DNA from 3 places in the Pantoea stewartii genome. Region 2 is predicted to be linked to each of the others. Evidence: predicted binding sites of a transcription regulator. Region 2 holds the regulator's gene; each other region holds the start of a gene.

Region 1 (4,219 bases), 1.1 Mb from region 2:
CGATGACCGCCTTCAGTACGTTGTGGTTTCAATAATCCATAACGTCGTTGCCAGGCGCGTAAGGTAACCGGATTTATGCCACAGCGCTCGGCGACGTCGCCGATACTGTATAATGTCATATTTACCTCTTTCACTGACCTGAATGAAACCACCATAGCGAAGCCTGTTAAGTTGTACAACCAATTTTTAAATGTACAACTTGACGGCTGCGCTTAAATGGTGTCCTATCTCAATTGTGAGAATTAAATTTCATAATAGAGATAAAAATGGCTGCTGATAATACTGAACAACGCCTCGCGGCTCGCCTGGCAGAACTGCGCATAAAACAGGGCTGGTCACTGGATGAGTTATCCACCGCAACAGGCATTAGCCGGGCAACATTATCGCGTATTGAGCGCGCTGAAACCAGTCCAACGGCTGCTCTCCTGAACCGCTTATGCGTCGCTTACAGTTTAACAATGTCACGCCTGTTGAGCGAAGTTGAAGAAGGTAACGATCTGCTGATTACGCGCGATCGCCAACCGGTCTGGCAGGACGAAGCCAGCGGTTTTATTCGCCGTAACGTATCGCCGCCTGCGGCCACCTTCCGATGTGAGCTTATTGAGGGAACGCTGCGACCGGGTGCCCGTATTGATTACAATGCGCCGCCCGTGCAGGGCATGGAGCAGCATATCTGGCTGCGACAAGGGCAACTGACGGTAACGATGGGCGCGCAGAGCTGGACACTCGGTCCGGGCGACAGCCTGCGTTTCCATCTTACGGGCGCATCCGGCTTTCAGGCGCATCTGACTGAAGGTGCGCGTTACCTGCTGGTGGTATGTAAACCATGACACTCTATGAATCACTCAGTGCCGGTGCGGCGCACCAGGCGTTAAGCGAGCTGGTCGAGGTTTTACAGGCCTGTGTCGCCGACGGGGCCAGCGTCGGGTTTATCGAGCCCGATGACCGGGCGGCCATTCATCAGTTCTGGCAACGTCAGCTTGCCGGACTGGAACAGGGCCAAAGTGAGCTGCTGGTCGCCCGTCAGCATGGCGCGGTTGTCGCGACGGTTATGCTGAACGCGAGCGCAATGCCGAATGGCCGACACCGGGCCGAGATCAGTAAATTATTAGTGCATCCCCGCGCGCGGCGGCAGGGCATTGCACGCCAGTTAATGCAGCAGGCAGAGCAGCGGGCACGCCAGCAGGGGAAACGCTTACTGGTGCTGGACACGCGGCGTGGCGATGTCGCCAGCGAGCTTTACCTGGCGCTGAACTGGCAGGTGGCCGGATTTATTCCTCTCTATGCGGAATCCATTCACGGTGAGATGGACGCGACCACGGTGATGTTTAAGCTGCTGACGTAGCGGATGTGCTGCGAGAGTGCGCCGGGTCAACGGGATCGGCAATCAAACATGCACTGCGCCGCGCGGTTTGTCCGGTGCTCAGCCCGCCCGCCTCGTCACTCGTTTCTGAAGCGGGCACGAAAAAACAGACCTGAAAGCTGACGACACCGCAATACTGTGTAAAAATACAGGCCAATGAGTAACACGGTAATCTGAACATGGCCCTGACAGCAGCAATAAAAAGCCAGATAGCACAGTGGTACAAAGCGCTGCAGCAACAGGTGCCCGATTTTATTCCTCGCCCGGCCCAGCGTCAGATGATTGCTGAGGTGGCAAAATGCCTGTCGGGTGATGACGGTCGTCACCTGGCCGTGGAAGCGCCCACGGGTGTGGGCAAAACCCTTTCTTATCTGATCCCCGGTATCGCCGTCAGCCGTGCCGAAGAGAAACGGCTGGTGATCAGCACGGCCAACGTAGCCTTGCAGGATCAAATCTTCAGCAAAGACTTGCCGTTGCTGAAAAAAATCATTCCGGATTTAACCTTTACGGCGGCCTTTGGGCGGGGACGTTACGTCTGCCCGCGTAACCTGGCTGCGCTGGTGGCGGATGATCATCAGCAGGCTGATTTGCTGTTCTACCTGGATGATGACGCGGTCAGCAGCACCAAAGACGAGCAGATCCTGTGCGGACGGCTGCAAAAGTCACTCGATCGCCATCAGTGGGATGGCCTGCGCGATCACAGCGATGAAAACGTCAGCGACAGCCTGTGGCAGCGCCTGTCGACGGATAAAGCCAGTTGTCTGGGCGTGCATTGTCGCTGGTATCGGGAGTGTCCGTTTTTTATCGCGCGACGTGAAATCGAGCAGGTCGATGTGGTGGTCGCCAACCACGCGCTGGTGATGGCGGCAATGGAAAATGAATCGGTATTGCCGCCCGCCAAAAACCTGATGCTGGTGGTGGATGAAGGCCACCATCTGCCCGACGTGGCGCGGGATGCGCTGGAGATGAGCGCGGATATTACGCCGGGCTGGACCAGCCTGCAGCTCGATCTGTTTGTCAAACTGGTCGAGGCGATAATGAGCCAGATGCGGCCCAAATCGCCGCCTCCGCTGGCCAGTTCTGAACGCCTGAAAGCGCACTGTGATGAACTGCGCGAGTTACTGACCGTGATAAGCGATGCATTAAGCCCGCTGTTACCCGCGCATAATCAGCCCGGCGAGTTTCGCTTTGTACTGGGCGCGTTGCCTGAGGATGTGCTGGCGCTGTGCGCGCGTCTGTTTAAGCTGAGCGATGCGCTGCGCGGGCTGGCGGAGGGACTGATCAACGCGCTGAGTGAACAAACCGGCAGCGTTGATCTGGTCCGTCTGCATCGCAATTTATTGCAGCTTAACCGCCACTTTGGCTGGTTTGAATCGGTCAGCAAACTGTGGCGGCTGGCCGCGATGGAGAAAGCCTCTGGCGCACCCGTCTCCAAATGGATTACCCGCGAGCTGCGTGAGGGGCAGGCACATCTCTTGTTTCACTGCGCAGGCATTCGCGTCTGCGATCAACTGGAAAAAATGTTGTGGCGAAAGATCCCGCATGTGGTGGTGACCTCTGCGACGCTGCGCTCATTAAACAGTTTTACCCGCCTGCAGGAGATGTCCGGGCTGAATGAAAAGGCCGGGGACCGCTTCGTGGCGCTGGACTCGCCGTTCAGCCACGTCGACCAGGGTAAGCTCGTTATCCCGCAGATGCGCTACGAGCCGCTGATGGCGAATGAAGCAGCCCATATCGCCGAGATGGCGGCCTTTTTTCGCCAGCAAATGCAGACCGATAAACACAAAGGCATTCTGGTCCTCTTTGCCAGCGGTCGGGCCATGCAGCAATTTGTCGAGGCGTTGCCCGAGTTGCGCCTGATGATGCTGGTGCAGGGCGATCAACCGCGTAGCCGGCTGATCGCCCTGCACCGTAAGCGGATAGAACAGGGCGAAACCAGCATTCTGATTGGTTTGCAGTCCTTTGCCGAGGGGCTGGATTTAAAAGGCGAGCTGCTCAGCCAGGTGCACATTCATAAAATCGCTTTCCCGCCCATAGACAGTCCGGTAATTTTAACCGAGGGAGAGTGGCTAAAAAGTCTCAAACGCTATCCGTTTGAAGTGCAAAGCCTGCCCAGCGCCTCCTTTACGTTAATTCAGCAGGTCGGGCGCTTAATTCGCAGCCACCAGTGCTATGGCGAAATCGTGATTTACGATCGCCGTCTGCTGAGCAAAGCTTACGGTGCCCGGCTGTTAGCCGCGTTGCCCGTGTTCGCCATTGAACAACCGGTGACGCCTGAGCCTGAAGCCCTGAAGGCCCGATCCAAACCTGGCGCGCGCCAACCGCGTGCGACGCGGCGTTAAGTCGGTACCACTGAACGGAAACGAGTGATGGAACTGAATAAAATTATCAAAGAAGTCGGGCGTGGTAAGAACCATGCACGTGATATTGATTTCGACAGTGCCGTTGCACTTTACGGCGCTATGCTGGACGGCAGCGTACCGGATCTTGAAATGGGCAGTATTTTAATTGCCCTGCGTATCAAGGGCGAGGGCGAGGCGGAGATGCGCGGATTTTATCAGGCGATGCAGGCGCGTATGCTGCGCCTGCAGGCACCCGCAGGCCGTCCGATGCCCGTGGTCATTCCCAGCTATAACGGTGCGCGTCGTCAGGGCAATCTGACGCCCCTGCTGGCGCTGGTGCTGAACCGGCTGGGTTTGCCGGTGCTGGTTCACGGCGTCAGCGACGATGCGACGCGCATAACCAGCGAAGCGGTGTTTGCGGCGCTGGGCATCATGCCGGTCACCACTGCAGAGCAGGCGCAGACGTTGCTCGACAAGGGCGAACTGGTGTTTATCACCATCGATCACCTCTGTC
Region 2 (4,219 bases):
CATTTCGACGCACCCGCCCATACATCGGTGATGCTGGTCTGCGATCGCTGTGCAGTGGTCACGGAAAAGCAGGCGCAGGGCGCAGAAAAAATCATCGCATCGCTGGCGCAGGAGGCAAGCTTTGTCCTACGGCATAGCGTGATAGAGGCGCACGGGTTATGTGAAAACTGTGCGGAAGTTGAAGCCTGTGAACAGCATGAACATTGTGATCATGACCATCAGGCTGACGGGAAGAAACGCAGTAAACGAAGTTAATTGCACATCCTTGTGCGGTCTGGCCGGCATGAGCGTACCGGCCCGGGTAGGAGCATCCCTGAATAACGTGATTACCAGCGGTAATCCTTGTTGTGACCTTCCCAGTCCGTTACTTCTTTCTCCGCCTGATCTTTCGCGTAGCCGTAACGTTCCTGAATTTTGCCGACCAGCTGATCGCGTTTACCTTCAATGACTTGCATGTCATCATCGGTCAGCTTGCCCCATTTCTCTTTCATTTTTCCTTTGAACTGTTTCCAGTTTCCACTCGCTTCGTCTTTATTCATTGCAGACCTCCACGTCATCCTTCGATTTCGTTTTATTTTGCCATCAGGAAAAATTACGATATAAAGCGCTGTTTAATAGCGCCATTCAAAGATAATTGTAGTAGCTAATTTCAGTTTTGCCGGAAAAAATGAAAATTTTATGTATCCTGCGTCATATTTCAGGCAAGTTGCTCAGGCGCTAAACCAGGTGCCATTGCGCCAGTGCCTGCGCCAGACCAGCCAAAGTGACAGGCCGCGAAGCGCCAGAAAAACGGCTATCGCCAGCCATAAACCGTGATTACCGATAAAAGGCACGGTTAACAGCGTCAGGAAATAGCCCAGTGCGGCAATCGCCATACTGTTGCGCATTTCTCTTCCGCGCGTCGCACCAATAAACATGCCATCCAGCAGATAGCACCAGACGCCAACCAGCGGCATGACAACCTGCCACGGCAGAAAACGGTCAGCCGCCTGTTGAAGTGCGGGAATCGATGTCAGGAGAGCCACGATCTGATAGCCACAAACAGCATAGACCAGGGAGAAAAACAGCGCGACTGACAGGGCCTGACGGCAGGCAGCAATCCATACCAGTTGCAACCTGCTGCCGTCTTTTGCGCCGTGTGCCTCACCAGCAAAGGCTTCGACGGCGTAAGCAAAGCCATCCAGCGCATAGGCGGTAAACGTCATGAACATCAGCAGGATGGCATTTACCGCCACCACATCAGGTCCGATACGCGTTCCCAGCACGGTCAGAGAGGCAAAGCAAAGCTGTAACAGTAAGGTACGCAGCAGGATATCGCGATTCAGGCGAAGCAGGCGGTGGATATCGCCACGCCAGCTATGGACCAGACTGTGCAGCGTGATGCCGCGCAGCGCCAGCACGCGCCAGACCATAAGTGCCCCGACCAGCAACGTCGCATATTCCGCGATAGCCGTCGCGGCTGCAGCCCCGGCTACGCCCCAGTGCAGCCCCAGCACCAGCCAGAGGTCCAGCAGAATATTGATAACGTTGCCCACCACCAGCAGGATGACCGGCGCTCTGGCATACTGTACGCCCAGCAGCCAGCCCAGAATCACCAGGTTAGCCAGCATGGCGGGCGCACTGAGCCAGCGAATATGGATAAACAGCGCAGCCTGCTTAAGCACGGCGGCCTCTCCGCCGATAAAGCGGGTTGCTAATGCCGTAACAGGATGACGCAGGGCAATAAACAGGCTGCCGGCCAGTAAGGCAATGATCAGGGGCTGTGCCAATGCGCGCGCCAGCGCCGTTTTATCGCCCGCGCCAAACGCCTGAGCCGTCAGGCCTGTCGTACTCATCCGCAGAAAAAGCAGCAGCATGAAGATGAAACTGGTAACGGTCGTCCCGACCGCAACGCCGCCCAGATAAACCGGGCTGTCGAGATGGCCAATAACGGCTGTATCGACTAAGCCGAGCAGAGGAACGGTGATATTTGACAGGATCATGGGCAGCGCCAGCCGCCACAGTTTTTTATCGGTAGCTGTCAGGAAGCGCATGTAACGTCCGTGCAATGCGCCGCTGGTGTTACAGATGAACCCACAGCGGCAAAACAGGGGCAGACTGGGTAACGTCAAGGTTGACGTAAAGAGCCAACCTTAAGAAGAGTTACAACCACTCACCGTTACGTACGATGCCAACCGCCAGACCTTCAACCGTCAGCGACTGCGCACGTGTATCGACAATGATAGGCTCAAAATCCGTATTTTCAGGTAACAGATGCACCACTGATCCCTGTTTTTTCCAGCGCTTCACAGTGACTTCGTCGTCAATGCGCGCTACCACCACCTGACCATTACGCACTTCCTGCGTTTTATGCACGGCCAGCAAATCACCATCCATGATGCCAATGTCTTTCATTGACATGCCGCTAACGCGCAGCAGGAAATCGGCAGAGGGCTTGAACATGTCTGGATCCACTTTGTAGTGGGTTTCGATATGTTCCTGGGCCAGCAACGGCTCACCCGCCGCAACGCGCCCAATGAGTGGCAGGCCATCTGAAGGTTCTTCTTCCATTAACAAACGGATACCGCGGGACGCACCAGAGACGATTTCAATCACGCCTTTACGCGACAGCGCTTTCAGATGCTCTTCTGCCGCGTTAGGTGAGCGGAAGCCCAGTTGCGCAGCAATTTCTGCACGCGTAGGCGGCATGCCCGTTTGATTAATGTGGTCGCGAATCAAGTCGTAGACCTGTTGCTGCCTGCTGGTTAATGCTTTCATCCCGCCCCCTGGTTGTTTATACAGTCGCTGTGAGTATATACAGGTATTGGTGAAATGGAAACCAAAAGTCAGGCCAAAATCAGTAATTTGACGGGAGATGGAATGCTTATCGCAAATGCGACCAAAGTAGCGTTCCCCAAACGAACAGGGCCAGTACTATTGCCAGCAAAACAGCGGCCGATCCCATATCTTTGGCACGGCCGGCAAGAGGGTGACGTTCCTGCCCTGTGCGGTCCACCACCGCTTCGATGGCGCTGTTCAGAACTTCAACAATCATCACCAGCATGACCGCGCCAATCATCAGGATGCGCGAAATAGTATCGACATCCAGCCAGCAGGCCAGGATAATTGCCGCCAGTGAAATTACGGCTTCCTGGCGGAAGGCAGCTTCATGCTGCCAGGCGGCGCGAAGACCTTGCCATGAGTAGCCAGCCGCTTTCACAATCCGGGTAATGCCGGTGACATTATTTGTCATGATAAAGGAACTCTTTTCAAAGGATTGACGTCAATACCGGGCAGCGCACAATTGTCGCTGTCACAGATTTTTGCTGCGCGTTCTGATATGCTTGCGCCGCTTTGCTAACAAGAGGCTTCATGTTGTCTATGTCAGGTTGGCGTAAAATTTTCTATAAATTGCTGAACTTACCCCTTTCATTTCTGGTAAAGAGTAAGGCCATTCCGGCTGATCCCGTGTCCGAACATGGGCTGGATCCTACCCGGCCTATTATGTATGTCCTGCCTTATGATTCAAAGGCCGATCTCCTGACTTTACGCGCGCAGTGCATCCGGCACGATCTGCCTGATCCGCTTATTCCGCTGGAGATAGACGGCGCCCTGTTGCCGCGTCATGTCTTTATTAATGACGGTCCGCGTGTGTTCCCCTATTTTGTGCCCAGCCTTGAATCGGTCAAAATCTTCCACGAATATCTTGATCTGCACCGCAGCAACCCTGAACTTGATGTTCAGATGTTACCGGTTTCAGTCATGTTTGGCCGTGCGCCGGGTCGGGAAGTCCAGGGCGACGATCATCCGCCTCATTTGCGGCTCCTTAACGGCATTCAAAAATTCTTTGCCGTTCTCTGGCATGGCCGCGACAGTTTTGTGCGTTTTTCGCCCACGGTCTCCCTGCGTCGTATGGCGACCGAACACGGTACCGACAAGTCGATTGCGCAGAAGCTGGCTCGCGTAGCGCGCATCCATTTTGCCCGTCAGCGCCTGGCTGCGGTGGGACCGCGCCTGCCGGCTCGCCAGGATTTATTCAATCGCCTGTTGCAGTCGAAGGCGATTGAAAAAGCTGTGGAAGACGAGGCGCGTAGCAAGAAAATCTCCCATGAGAAAGCGCAGCAAAACGCCATTGAAATGATGGAAGAAATTGCGGCCAACTTTTCCTACGAAGCGATTCGTATCACCGACCGCGTGATGGGTTGGCTCTGGAGCCGACTCTATCAGGGGATCAACGTTA
Region 3 (4,219 bases), 690 kb from region 2:
TCCGTGGCGCGGCCCGGCTCTCGCCGACGTCCTGTCGGCTCATCCGGAAATCCCTCATCCGCTCAGCGGGTGGGAAGGCCGCCCAACTCCCCCGCTTTGAGATTTGCGCCCGCTCAGGCGTTTTTATTGCTTTGGATACCGATAATGAGTTGCAGTGATGCTTGCGCGAGCAGGCGTTGAGAAGGTTTGAGTCGCTGACAGCTTATGAAACACTGAGAGGGTTTCGCTCGCCAGACGGCCTGGAGTTTCAGCCAGGCCGGTGCGGGCGACCGACAAGGGGCCGCCAGCCGCCGCGGCCCCTTGACCCCGGGCTCCCGTCCTGCCCGCCCGCCGCTGCGCGGTGCCTTCGCTCCTTCAGGATTTCTGCGGACCGCCAGGACGCGCCATCCATGGCGCGGCCCGGCTCTCGCCGACGTCCTGTCGGCTCATCCGGAAATCCCTCATCCGCTCAGCGGGTGGGAAGGCCGCCCCAAACCCCCGCTTCACTATCTCTGTGTTAAAGCCACTTCCGGTGTCGCTGTAGGTGACCGGAAAGTCCTACAGTCTGCTGGTTTTGAATCAATGCCTGTTTATAAAAACTTTTTTGAATCCCACTGTACACATTCACTACAGACAACACCCGCTTTTAAAAGAAACCAGGACTGACAGGCGGGGGTTTTGCTGCCGGCATCCGGCGCGCTGAGGAGGGAACGGAGGCCAGGACGGAGCGGCAGGGATGCCGCGCAGAGGACGGCTGCGCCAGGGACGGCGCATCCGGACGGTCCGTCAGGCCGCAGTGAGTGACGAAGGAACAGCGACGGCTGACGGCCGCCGGGATTGTTAAGGGGCTGGCGCGAGCCCCTTAACCCGGCCGCCTGCACGGACTGGCTGAAACTGCCATCGCCTGGCGGGCGGAAAACTCCCGGTGTACGACCGTAATCACCTCCGCCCCTTGGACAAACAGACAAATCCTCAGACAACACCACATCAGTAACACGATCACACAGGCAGGGGTTTCCTGGCGGCATCCGGCGCGCTAAAGAAAGAGCGGCCGCCGGGATTTTTAAGGGGCTGGCGTAAGCCCCTTAACCCGGCCGCCTGCACGGACAGGCTGAAACTGCTATCGCCTGGCGGGCGGAAAACTCCCGGTGTACGACCGTAATCCCCCCCGCCCCTTGGGCAAACAGACAAATCCTCAGACAACACCACATCAGTAACACGATCCCACAGGCAGAGGTTTCATGGAGCCGGAGCACAACCGTAATCCCCCCACTCAACACGAAAGCGCCCCCTCTATAATCCCAGCAGCAACTGTCTCTCCAGCTGCGGATCCACCAGCGTCACATGCAGCCCCACCAGCCGGACGCCACGTCCGGCGCGGCGCTCGTCCCAGGTCTTACGGGCCACGGCAATCATGTCCTCTTTATTGAGCACGGGCCAGACATGTTCCTGAGTGGTCTGCTGGAAATCACTAAACTTCAGCTTCACGCCCTGGCGCGCAATGTGCTTATCGGGTCGAATCTGCGTCAGGCGACGATCAAGCTCGGCATAGAGGTAATCAATAATTTCCAGACAGCGCTCCCAACTGTCGATATCGTCAGCCAGCGTCCGCTCCACACCCAGCGATTTCCGTTCGCGTTCAACCACCACGCCCCGTTCGTCAATGCCGTGACTGCGCTCCCATAACACTCTGCCGAACTTGCCAAAACGCTTAAGCAGCAGCGCCAAATCGGCTTTTTGCACGTCCGCGCAGGTGTGCAGACCCAGCTCTTCGAGCTTTTTTGCTGAAACTTTTCCTACACCGGGAATTTTTGCCAGCGGTAAGGCCAGCAAGAAATCGGACATCTGGGCCGGTGTAATCACATACTGACCATCAGGCTTGTTTAAATCGGAGGCGATCTTGGCAAGGAATTTTATGGGCGCGATGCCCGCAGAGGCGGTGAGCTGCGTTTCGCGAAAAATGGTGGCGCGGATGTCCTGCGCGATAAGCGTGGCCGATCCCTGACAGTGCTGGCTGTCGGTGACATCCAGATAGGCTTCGTCCAGTGAGAGTGGCTCAATGAGCGAGGTATAACGCGAAAAGATGGCGCGGATCTGACTGGAGGCTTCTTTATAGACGTCATACCGTCCGGGCAGTAGACGCAGATGCGGACAAAGCTTTAAGGCCATACCGGTCGGCATCGCGCTGCGTACGCCATATTTGCGGGCCGGATAATTAGCGGTACTGATAACGCCACGTCGATCGCGGCTGCCGCCGATGGCCATGGGAATATCGCGTAATGAGGGATCGTCACGCATTTCCACCGCCGCAAAAAAGCAGTCCATATCAACATGAATGATCTTACGCATCGCCCCTCCAGTACTGGATAAGTATACAGTTCGGAAAGGCTTGTGCAATATTTCTTGCAATAACAAACAAAGTTTACAAATTTTTGGCGTCATTCCGCCAAAGAAATAGACATTTTGCGCCGTGCTGTATTGCTAAAAAAACAGACAATGTTTAATGTTGCGCTGCGGTAGCGGAAAGTTCCGATAATGCAAACAGAGGCGCACATAACGCGCCATTGTTCTTCTTCACTTCAAGGTATACACAGCATGGGCAAAATCGCACTTCTGTTTGCGATGCTTTTACTGCCAGCCCTCAGCATGGCAATGACTCCCGAGCCGGTTCAGCAACTGGCCCCTGTGAGTAAAGAGTTAAAGAAACAGCTAATCGGCACGCCGGTTTATATTCAGATCTTTAAGGAAGAGCGGACACTTGAGCTGTACGGCAAGATTGGTAACGAATACCGCTTGCTGGATACTTACCGCATCTGCAATTTTTCGGGCGGTCTGGGTCCAAAACGCCGTGAAGGCGATTTTAAAAGCCCGGAAGGTTTCTACAGCGTAAAACTGAATCAGCTTAAACCGGACAGCCGTTTCTATCGCGCGATTAATATTGGCTTTCCGAATCAATACGACCGTGACCAGGGCTACAGCGGCAACTACCTGATGATTCACGGCGACTGTAAGTCAATTGGCTGCTACGCCATGACCAATGCCTATATGGATCAGATTTTCACGTATGTGAACGCGGCATTGCGTAATGGTCAGCAGGAAGTGAACATTGCAATTTATCCGTTCCGCATGACGGACAGCAACATGCAGCGCCATCGTTATTCGACCTACGCGGATTTCTGGAAGCAGCTTCAGCCGGGTTATGTCTACTTTGCGAAGTACCATCAACCGCCGACAGTCAATGTCGCCAGCGGCAGATATGTGATGAACAGCAGCCCGGTCATCACCCAACCCGAAGCGGCATCACAGTCGTTCCTGGCGCTCTCCAAGGTAAAATAAGGCCCACTCGCCTGGCACGATCCGGTGCCAGGTTTCATTCCCCGTCAGCGGCTGTGTGGCAATGACCGTGACCACGTCGTTCGCCCCGGTATGTTTCTGGAAATCAATTTCCACATCCTGATCGAGCAACTGCGCCCGGCCAAAAGGGGCACGGCGGGTGATCCAGAACAGATTGGTCGAGCAGAAGGCCATCAGATAGCGCCCGTCCGACAGCAACATGTTGAACACGCCCTTTTGCCGCAGCTCGCTCGCCAGCTCGCCGATGTAGCGGAAGACCGCAGGCCAGTTTCCCGGCGTGCGCGGATAGCGCGTGGCCAGCTTATGCAGAATCCAGCAAAAGGCCTTTTCGCTGTCGGTTTCGCCTACCGGCCGAAACGTGCCGGTTTCCAGTTGCCGGTAACCTTTCAGTTGTCCGTTGTGGGCATAGGTCCAGTTACGTCCCCATAACTCCCGGGTAAACGGGTGCGTATTTTCCAGCGAAACCGGGCCGCGATTCGCCTGGCGAATGTGCGCCACGACGGAATGGGATTTGATGGGATATTCCTGCACCAGGCGCGCAATGGGGGAATTAAAACTCGGCAAGGGATCTTTAAAGGTGCGGCACCCTTTATCTTCATAAAACGTAATGCCCCAGCCGTCTTTATGCGGCCCTGTTCCGCCGCCGCGCTGCACCAGTCCGGTGAAACTAAAACAAATATCGGTGGGAACGTTAGCGCTCATCCCGAGCAATTCGCACATAGCAACCGCCTTAGAGTAAAAGCCTCCTGTCGCTCAGGAGGCGACACACGCTGTTACCTGACCATCTCTTTTTCAATTAGCAGCATCAGGATATGAATCACTTTGATGTGGATCTCCTGAATACGGTCAGCATAGCCGAAATGGGGCACACGAATTTCAATGTCCG

Evidence for each region. The regulator LexA, encoded in region 2, represses DNA repair genes until DNA is damaged. The targets are predictions, from matches to a motif close to TNCTGTATGTACATACAGNA.
Region 1: the regulator LexA is predicted to act here: its motif matches at 1,498-1,517, upstream of dinG (ATP-dependent DNA helicase DinG).
Region 3: the regulator LexA is predicted to act here: its motif matches at 2,340-2,359, upstream of dinB (DNA polymerase IV).

Annotation. Positions count from the first base shown of each region.
Region 1 is NZ_CP049115.1:4,191,913-4,196,131, forward strand. Features, by position in the region: gene G5574_RS19815 (MerR family transcriptional regulator) at 1-119, opposite strand, end outside; gene G5574_RS19820 (helix-turn-helix domain-containing protein) at 267-830, shown strand; gene G5574_RS19825 (GNAT family N-acetyltransferase) at 827-1,345, shown strand; gene dinG (ATP-dependent DNA helicase DinG) at 1,543-3,705, shown strand; gene ybiB (DNA-binding protein YbiB) at 3,733-4,219, shown strand, end outside.
Region 2 is NZ_CP049115.1:3,114,105-3,118,323, reverse strand. Features, by position in the region: gene zur (zinc uptake transcriptional repressor Zur) at 1-255, shown strand, start outside; gene G5574_RS14770 (CsbD family protein) at 327-539, opposite strand; gene dinF (MATE family efflux transporter DinF) at 711-2,033, opposite strand; gene lexA (transcriptional repressor LexA) at 2,143-2,757, opposite strand; gene G5574_RS14755 (diacylglycerol kinase) at 2,864-3,232, opposite strand; gene plsB (glycerol-3-phosphate 1-O-acyltransferase PlsB) at 3,361-4,219, shown strand, end outside.
Region 3 is NZ_CP049115.1:3,803,253-3,807,471, reverse strand. Features, by position in the region: gene dinB (DNA polymerase IV) at 1,273-2,328, opposite strand; gene dpaA (peptidoglycan meso-diaminopimelic acid protein amidase) at 2,575-3,315, shown strand; gene G5574_RS17865 (class II glutamine amidotransferase) at 3,280-4,053, opposite strand; gene lpcA (D-sedoheptulose 7-phosphate isomerase) at 4,107-4,219, opposite strand, start outside.